DNA from 4 places in the Brevibacillus sp. HB1.1 genome. Region 4 is predicted to be linked to each of the others. Evidence: riboswitches for the same ligand, from Rfam matches in the RefSeq annotation. Region 4 holds a riboswitch; each other region holds the start of a gene.
What was found. A riboswitch is a leader RNA that binds a small molecule or an ion and turns the genes downstream of it on or off. The one in region 4 is predicted to bind S-adenosylmethionine.
Positions count from the first base shown of each region.

Region 1: another riboswitch for S-adenosylmethionine. It lies ahead of HPY27_RS13910 (BMP family lipoprotein); the one in region 4 lies ahead of HPY27_RS03275 (homoserine dehydrogenase).
Region 2: another riboswitch for S-adenosylmethionine. It lies ahead of HPY27_RS24480 (sugar ABC transporter substrate-binding protein); the one in region 4 lies ahead of HPY27_RS03275 (homoserine dehydrogenase).
Region 3: another riboswitch for S-adenosylmethionine. It lies ahead of HPY27_RS21555 (pyridoxal phosphate-dependent aminotransferase); the one in region 4 lies ahead of HPY27_RS03275 (homoserine dehydrogenase).

Region 1 is NZ_JABMIV010000004.1:295,995-298,180, forward strand. Features, by position in the region: gene HPY27_RS13910 (BMP family lipoprotein) at 19-1,047, opposite strand; SAM riboswitch class I at 1,250-1,372, opposite strand; gene HPY27_RS13915 (methyl-accepting chemotaxis protein) at 1,509-2,186, opposite strand, start outside.
Region 2 is NZ_JABMIV010000011.1:203,558-205,743, reverse strand. Features, by position in the region: gene HPY27_RS24485 (sugar ABC transporter ATP-binding protein) at 1-181, opposite strand, end outside; gene HPY27_RS24480 (sugar ABC transporter substrate-binding protein) at 275-1,294, opposite strand; SAM riboswitch class I at 1,391-1,510, opposite strand; gene HPY27_RS24475 (ATP-binding protein) at 1,713-2,186, shown strand, end outside.
Region 3 is NZ_JABMIV010000009.1:70,914-73,099, forward strand. Features, by position in the region: gene HPY27_RS21555 (pyridoxal phosphate-dependent aminotransferase) at 1-926, opposite strand, end outside; SAM riboswitch class I at 1,010-1,124, opposite strand; gene HPY27_RS21560 (MFS transporter) at 1,185-2,186, opposite strand, start outside.
Region 4 is NZ_JABMIV010000001.1:668,004-670,189, forward strand. Features, by position in the region: gene HPY27_RS03275 (homoserine dehydrogenase) at 1-1,263, opposite strand, end outside; SAM riboswitch class I at 1,350-1,461, opposite strand; SAM riboswitch class I at 1,528-1,634, opposite strand; gene HPY27_RS30325 (hypothetical protein) at 1,729-1,863, opposite strand; cobalamin riboswitch at 2,023-2,186, opposite strand, start outside.

The DNA of each region.
Region 1 (2,186 bases), on a different contig from region 4:
CAGCACCGAACTACCTTATTAGAACTTGTCTGGTACTTGGCGGGTGCCTGCTACTATCTCATCACTGATCGCTTTCACTTTATCCACGACTTCTTGTCCAATAAAAGCGTTCAGAGGCGTTTTGCTTTCGTGCGTGACATAGGTTACGCCAACACCTTTTTCTTTCAAGCCGTACGCAACAACACCTGGTTTGAACGTTCCTTCTACAAAGTTCTTCACGGTTTCATAAGCTGCCGCGTCGGTCCCTTTCAATTGGGACAGAACGATATGCTCTGGATCGATCGTCGTACGGTCAACGTCCTGACCTGCTGTGAAGAAGCCTTTTTCCTTCGCCGCTTCGAAAACGCCGAGGTCGCCTACAGCTGCTGCACCGTTAATGAAGTCAGCGCCTTTGGAAGCTTGGAGCAAAGCCAATTCCTTCGCTTTTGCCGGGTCAGTGAAGCTTCCTACATAGTTGACCATCAGTTCTGCCTTTGGATTCGTCGCTTTCAAGCCCTCTTCGAAGCCGACTGTCCATTTTTTCAACTGTGGAATATCGAGAGCGACAACCATACCTACTTTGTTCGTTTTCGTTGCCAGACCTGCTGCTGCTCCCACCAGGTAAGCCGCTTCCTGCTCGCGGAAGGTAACACTGCGAACGTTTGGCAAATCCACTACGGTATCAATAATCGCAAAATTACGGTCAGGATTTTCGGTTGCTACTTTTTTCAATGCATCCTCTGATGTAAAGGAAGAAGTGATGATCAAATCATAATTTTCTGCAACAGCCACGCGCAGATTCTCTTCAATCGCTCCATGGTCCGTAGATTCAATCGTTTTCACTTCTGCGCCCAGCTCTTGTGCGGCTTTCTTTGCACCCTCATCCATTTGTTGAAAGAACGGGTTCACACCAATTTTCTCGGGCAAAATCAAGGCAATTCGCTTTTTGTCCGCGCCCTCTTGTCCTGCTGCTTGTCCTCCTGGCTGATCTGCCGGTACGCTTGTGCCAGTCGAGCACCCTGTTGCCAATACTGCGAATGTCGTTAAAGCCAGCAATAACTTCTTCATGATGTATCTCTCCCTATCCGAACTTTACGTTTTTCTTTATCCTATTAGGTAATGTACGGCTTTTTACCCATTTTTTCAATACTATTTACGAATATTCTCTTATAAAATTAATTTATCGTTCGTTTATTTACCCCTCCCCTTTTACAAATACAACAAAAAAAACTCTTCCCGGAGGAAGAGTTTGCGTACGTAGCCGTTCTCTTCCTCATCTGTCAAAACCATGGTACAGGTTTTGCAGGAATTGGCACCTTTCTGTTCATGCATAGACATGATCAGTGGTTGCCGGGCATCATCGGGCCAGTCCCTCCGCCGCTCTTGATAAGGTAGCTGAATATATTTAGTTACAATGGAATTCATTCTAGCAGAACGGTTCGAAAATGCAATTCTTTTTTCTCAATTCCAAACACTTCTAAAAGTGAATAAAAGTTTAAAAAGTCGTCTTTTCAGCATCGAGAAACAACCTATTTCACGTGAAAGGTTTGCTGGAGACGATGAGACAACGTATTCAGCTCGCCCAGCTCTTCCGTAATCTCACGTACTTTTTGATGCTGGTTTTCTGCTGTCGCAAACAGCTCTTCTAAGTTGGCTACCGATTCCTCGGTTACGGCTGTAATGGTCGACATCTCGATGGCAACTTCTCCGGAACGCACTTTTACCCGGTCCATGCTGGAGCTTACTTGATCAGCTGCTTGCAGGAAGGCCATCATCCCGGCACGCACTGCTTCGATGGAGGCCACTGTTTTCACGGCCAGTTCTTGGCCTTTTGCAACAGACGTTTCCCCATTGCTCATATGCTGCACCGCATTCTCACTTTCCTGGTGGAGTGATTTCAGAATGTCGGTAATTTCCTGCGTAGCTGTCGCGCTTTGTTCTGCCAGCTTGCGTACCTCGTCCGCTACAACAGCAAATCCCCGTCCATGTTCGCCTGCACGCGCCGATTCAATCGCCGCATTCAGCGCCAAGAGATTCGTTTGTGTCGCGATCTGATTAATAGCGCCAACAATTTCCTCTACACGGTTCGCCTGCCGATTGAGCTGGTGAATCGTGGAGGCTGCTACATTGACTGCCTGCACGATTTGCTCCATCTGCGAGGACAGCTCGTTCATCATCTGAACGCTTTCTATCAGACGACGGTTGTT
Region 2 (2,186 bases), on a different contig from region 4:
TGATCGTACCTCCATCTGCCTGATACGCTCCCGTGAGAATTTTCATCAGGGTACTCTTTCCCGCACCATTAGCACCGAGAAGTGCATGAACCTCTCCAGCGCGCACCTCAAAATCGACGGATCGCAGGGCAGGAACCCCAGAAAACTGCTTCGCCATCCCTTTCATCTGCAATGTGGACATTTTTCACACCTCCTGTTTACCTGCGTGTTCCAACCTCTATAAGGAAAAATCCCGTTGACGGATACAGATCAACGGGAAAAGTCAATTTGGTTCTTACTTGCCCCAATCTTGTACGTATTGGGACAGGTCGCCCATCGTTACTTTCTTATCCTTCGGCAGGTCTTCCTGTTTCACCAGCACTGGATTCAGCTTCACGTTGTCTGGCACTTGCTCGCCTTTGATTTTTTGGAACACGGTTTGGGCATGGATGCGCCCGATATTGGATGGGTCTACCGCTGCCGTCGCTGTCCACGGAGAGTTTTCCGCCTGGATCATTTGCAGATCCTCATCGCTCAAATCGATGGAGTATACTTTGATTTCCGTACGGCCTGCTTGCTGGATGGCACGTGTCGCCCCTTTGGCAAATTCATCCCATGCCGCCCATACTGCTGTGATGTCGCCTTTATTGGGATACTTTTTCAAGATCGCTTCCATCTGCGTTTGTGTATCGAGTGCCGTATTATTGGTAGCAGAACCGAATGCAGCAATCTCTTTGATGTCCGGGTATTTCTTCTGGAAAGCTTCATACGTCACTTGGCGTTTTTCCATAGGCGCAAAGCCAGCTACCCAAATTTTTACGATGCTGCCTTTGCCATTTGTATCTGCAGCCAGCTTCTCCAGGCTCAGCTCTGCCAACTTGTTGTCATCCTGCGCCACAACTGGCACACCCGGAATGTTGATGTCTGTATCAAACAGGACAACCGGAATTTTTTTATCCACGGCCTTTTGCGTACCCTGCTGCAACGCTTCTGCCGTACCATGGTCGATCAGAATGCCATCAAACTTTTGGTTCACAGCCGCATCGAGGTTGGACGCCATTTTTGCCAGATCGGTATCCGCGTTGAATACGGTCAACTCACCGCCGTTTTTCTCCACCTCTGTCTTCACGCCATTGATGTATTGTGCGGAGAACGTTCCTACGTTTTGACGCATGATTAATGCGATTCTCTTCGCGTTCTCCCCACCTGACTGGTTCGTGCTACCGGTTCCGGTGCTTGTTCCTCCGCCGCATGCCGTAACGAGAACGGACGCAGCCACAATAAGTGAAGTCAGTAATCCCAGTTTCTTTTTCATCGCAAATGTTCCCCCTTTTTCTCTTTGAAAACAAATGATAAAAGCAAAAAATCCTCTTTCACAGAGAAAGAGGACAAAAATCGACAAGATTCTCGCCTCTTATCTGTCAGGTATTCTACCTGTTGGAGTTAGCACCTTGGCTCGAAAGAACACAATCTCTCGTGCTAGGTTGCCGGGCTTCATAGGGCCATTCCCTCAGCCATCTCTTGATAAGAGTAGTTTCTATTTTCGGAACGTTTGTATAAGTATATACAGAATATAATCTGGCAATTACCTATCTGTCAACTAGGTTTACCGAAAGAATTTTCTTGATAAATATTCCATTTTGTTCTGTAACAACGAGAGGGATTTTGTTGTGTCTTGTCGAATTATCGTAGATTGATACAAGCCTAGCAAATATTTGCGATGGGGATGCTACATGAGTCTATTAAAAGAAGTTATTCTTCAATGGTTTTTCGCCATTATCCCGTTTGTGTTTTTCAACATCTATTACCGTGACAAAATGAGGAACTACAGCCGTTCCTTTATTGTCTTCACCAGCTCAGCCTGCATGTTTCTCGCGATGACCTTCGCCCCGAGCGTCACCAATGGCATGTTCTTTGATATCCGACATGTCATCATTCTTTTCGGACTGGTTTATGGCGGAATCGAGATTGCCTTGCTCCTTCTGATTGAAGCCTTGGTTTATCGGTACTACCTAGGTGGAGAAGGAACATGGGTTGCGCTGCTGATCCTTACAGTCAATTTTGTCTTGTCACTCTTTTTGTATCGACACTACAAATCCAGTTATCGGAAAACACTGTATCTTTTTATGACGAGTGCGATTTTTTCTACGGTTGCTTTAGGGACTACTTATTACTTTTTTCCCACGTATGTAACTCAACACCTCGTT
Region 3 (2,186 bases), on a different contig from region 4:
TTGGAGTACAAAGCATTGCGGCGGCTTTCGTAGACAGCAACGAGATCGCGAACGCACTGCTGTGACTCTGTCATCGCCTTCGCTGCCGCCATCTGTACCGCTCCGAACAGACTGACGAAGTAATGGTCCTGAATGAGATTAATCAGACGAACCAGCTCGCGATTTCCTACCATAGCACCAACACGCCAGCCTGCCATGTTATACGTTTTAGACAAGGTATAAAATTCTACACCCACTTCTTTTGCACCCGGAACCTGCATGAAGCTGACCGGCTTTTTCCCGTCATAGCTGATCGCCCCGTAGGCGAAGTCGTGGCAGACGACGATTTCATGTTTTCGGGCAAAACGAATGGTCTCCTCATAAAACTCCAGGGGTGCGTTGACTGCTGTCGGATTGTTCGGATAGTTGAGAAACATCAGTTTCGCTCGATCCAAATCAGTTTGGGAGAGCTGGCTGTAGTCAGGCAAGAAGTCATTTTCCGCCTTCAACGGCATCATGACCATCCGTCCGTCTACGACAGCAACACCCGACCAATAATCCGGATAGCCTGGGTCTGGAACCAGTGCAACATCGCCTGCATTCATAAGGACTTGGCAAATCTCTACGAGTCCGGTTTTGCTGCCGAACAATATCGCGACTTCTTCCTCCGAATCGAGGTCCACATCAAATTCTTGCTTATACCAATGAGCCACTGCCTGCTTCAGTTCCACGCGTCCCTGAAAAGGCGGATATTTGTGATGGAGTGGTTGTGCCGCTTGCGCCTGTAATTCTTCAATAATGTGTGGCGGTGTCGGCAAATCAGGATTGCCCTGCCCTAGGTTTATGACGTCATGGCCTTGCGCAATGACCTTGTTTACTTTTGCCACCAGGGTCGCAAAAAACTGGGTAGGGAGTCGATCAATCATGTCGGAGGGTTGAATGCGCATCTTTCTTCCATTCCTTTCTTGGGCCCAATACAGTAAAACCCCCTTTTTCCATACAGAAAAAGGGGGAGATCAGCTTGGTCACGTCCTTATCTGTCAGGAAAAAATCCTGCTGGAATTGGCACAGCATCTGTCCATCGCATAGAACAGATCCGCTGCCGGGCTTCATAGGGCCAGTCCCTCCACCTCTCTGAATAAGTCAAACACACGGAATATACTGTTTTTTCGTCTATATCATACTACTTGAGCACGTAAACCGTGTCAAGATGCTTGATTCTGTAAGGGTACCTGATGCCTTCTTTTTTGAAAAGATGTGTGGAAGGCAAAGAATGCGACAGACAACAGACACAAGCCCGCCATCACGAACAATAGTCCCTGCGCATGAATCGATTGGAAAATGAAGGCGCCAAGAAGTGGTCCGAGCATCCTCCCAGCAGATCCAGTCCCTGCAATCAGACCTTGAATGAAGCCTTCTCGTCCCTCTGGCGTAAACTGTGCCGCTACTGCCGGCACCGCTGGCCATACGAGCATTTCTCCCAGCGTCATGATGAACATGCCTGCAACAAAGCCTGCATAAACCGTTGATTGAGACAAAATCAACATCGACATGGCAAAAATATAAGCGCCCAAGAGCATTTGTGCTTTTAGCGTACGGGCAAAGCGTCGTATGACCCACGCAATCAATGGCTGACCAAACAGGATCAAACCGCCGTTCAGCGTCCACAACAGACTGTATTGACGGAGTGAAATGCCCAGGGATTGCATGTAGGTCGACAGCACCGTTGTCCATTGTACATAGACAATCCAGCTAATGAGCAACCCTCCGCATAAGAGTAGCAATGCTCCCCATACGACCTTGGTCTCTTGCTGTGGTTCTCGTAGAAGTTCTCCCTCTGCTTGTTCGGGAGCAGTCGTCTGCAATTGACGTTTTTGCTCTGCCAGTTTTAACTGACGCGGCAAAATGAGCATAAACATCGTCAGCACAATTACTTGTGTGATCGCATTTCCGAAAAACGTCCAAGCAAACGAAACGCTTGCCAAGAAGCCGCCTAAAGCAGAGCCGGCAGCTACACCCACATTGAGGGCGACGTAAATCAGATTGATTCCTTTACGGCCTCCCTCCGGCCATAAAACCACTGCCAGCGCATTCATAACGGGAGAAAGGGATCCATAAAACAGACCATTCAATAATAACAGTAGGACATATACGGTAAAATCTTGTGTAACACCTAAACAGACCGAAATGATCATTCCACCGATGGA
Region 4 (2,186 bases):
CGCAGATTCGATAATGGGGAAGCAGCGAACTTCTAAGCCAAAATCATTTTTCAATAGGGACTCGTGCTCTTTACTGATTCCTGTCACGATCAAACCTGCACGCAATACGCCCCCCAAGTCGAATTGGACTTTTAGTTTATGCACGTTGACTCCTGCTTGCTGAAGGAAATACAAGACACGATCTGGCGTAGCAGTATGACATGAGCCCTCTAGATAACACAGGACGCGTTCCTCCGAATCCACCGTGACTCCTGCTTTGTCAGCCGTTTTTTCTTTCCAAGTAGGATGAGGTGTGAATGGCTGTGTCAATAAATAGGCCAAATCCTCTACAACTGCACTTGCTGTAGGGAGCTCTCCTGCCCCTCTTCCTGTAAACAACAAGTCTCCCACGATGTTGCCCGATAGCTGCACAGCATTAAACGCGTCGTGGATTTGCGCCAACGGATGACTCAGCGGAAGCATGGTTGGTTCAACAGATAGGCGAATTCCTTGTTCAGCTTGATAGGCCTGCGCGATGAGCTTGATCCGGTACCCCAGCTCACTCGCAATCCGAATGTGACCCGCTGATAAATCTGAAATCCCTTTACGAACAACATCTGCTAGCGGCAGCGATTCTCCGTAAACAAGCTGTGCCAGGATGTACAACTTGTACATAGCGTCAAAGCCTTCTACATCCGAACGAGGGTCTGCTTCCGCATAGCCCAACTCCTGCGCTTGCTTGAGCACTTCCTGATAAGAGAGCTGTTCTGCTTCCATTTTCGTCAAAATGAAGTTCGTTGTTCCGTTGAGAATACCGCGAACACCTTGGATATCGTTCGTGCGAAGGAACTGCCGGAGCACGCTCAAGATCGGGATGCCCCCTGCCACACTCGCTTCATAGGCCAGATGTACTTGATGCTGATTTGCCAAATCGACTAGCTCTGTTCCTTTTTTCGCCAGAAGTTCTTTGTTGGCAGTTACTACATGGCAGCCCTTTTCGATCAAAGCACGGACGTAGTCATAGGTAGGTTCTACACCGCCCATGACCTCCACCACGATATCCACATCGCTTCTCAATACTTCCTCAAAGTCAGTTGTCAGTAAAGCCGGGTCGACATGAACCGCCCGCTCTTTTTCCGAGTCACGCACCAAGGCCTTGACGATCTCAATTCGTTTTCCCAGACGAGAAGCCAGCTTCTCCTGTTGCGAACGGATCGTTTTGATTACGCCTCCACCCACTGTTCCCAATCCCAATAATCCCACGCGTACCACTTCTGCACTCATCCTGACCACCCCATACCCCGAATTTTAGATAAAAAGAAAAGCCATCTTCGATAAGAAGAAGGCTTGTTAGTAGCTAATGCTCCTCCTCCTTATCTCCCAGGACGTATATGTCCTGCAGGAATTGGCACCTTGTCACAAAATATGCGTGACGGTTGCCGGGCTTCATCGGGCCAGTCCCTCCACCTCTCTGGATAAAGAAAATATGAAATTAAAAAAAACCTTCTTCGCTAAGAAGAAGGTTCATCTACTAATGGAGTAACCCGCTTCTTATCTTTCGAGACGAAACGTCTCGCAGGAATTGGCACCTTGTCGCAATATGCGACGGTTGCCGGGCTTCATAGGGCCAGACCCTCCACCTCTCTGGATAAGAACTATTTATGCTGTTGAGCTTTATTCTAAGAAATTCCAAGGCAAGCGTCAACAAAATTCTTTCTTTTCTGATTGTAAGCTGATTTGACAAGGCTTTCAGTTGGGAGTGAACAGGCTTTCTACCTCTTCCATACTGCAGCAAGTGCAATGAAACACACCCTCCTGACCTTCCTCAGGCAGCTCTTTTTCCTCGACATATCCGCACCATTGGCAAATGAAAAGTTGAATCATCGCACGCCCTCCTCTTCTTTTATCCTGCCCAAAATAAAAAGAACATTTTCCGCTCGACCGTGACGATCGTTAGAAAATGCCAGAAAAAGAGGGACGCACTTGTCCACGCGCTGTTTTTCGCAAGCCATCTCTAACACCTCCCTATCTCCCGTAGGTCTATCAGTGTTGTCGAAACAGGCAGGTCTCCTGACTATGGGTTCATCGTCTAGCGTCGCCTTCCCCGTCTATTTTGATAGACCAGTGGCTTGTTGGACGCTGACTCCCCTCTTACAGTGGCGGGACCGTGTCGGATTTGCACCGAGCTTCCCTATTATCCTTGTGGC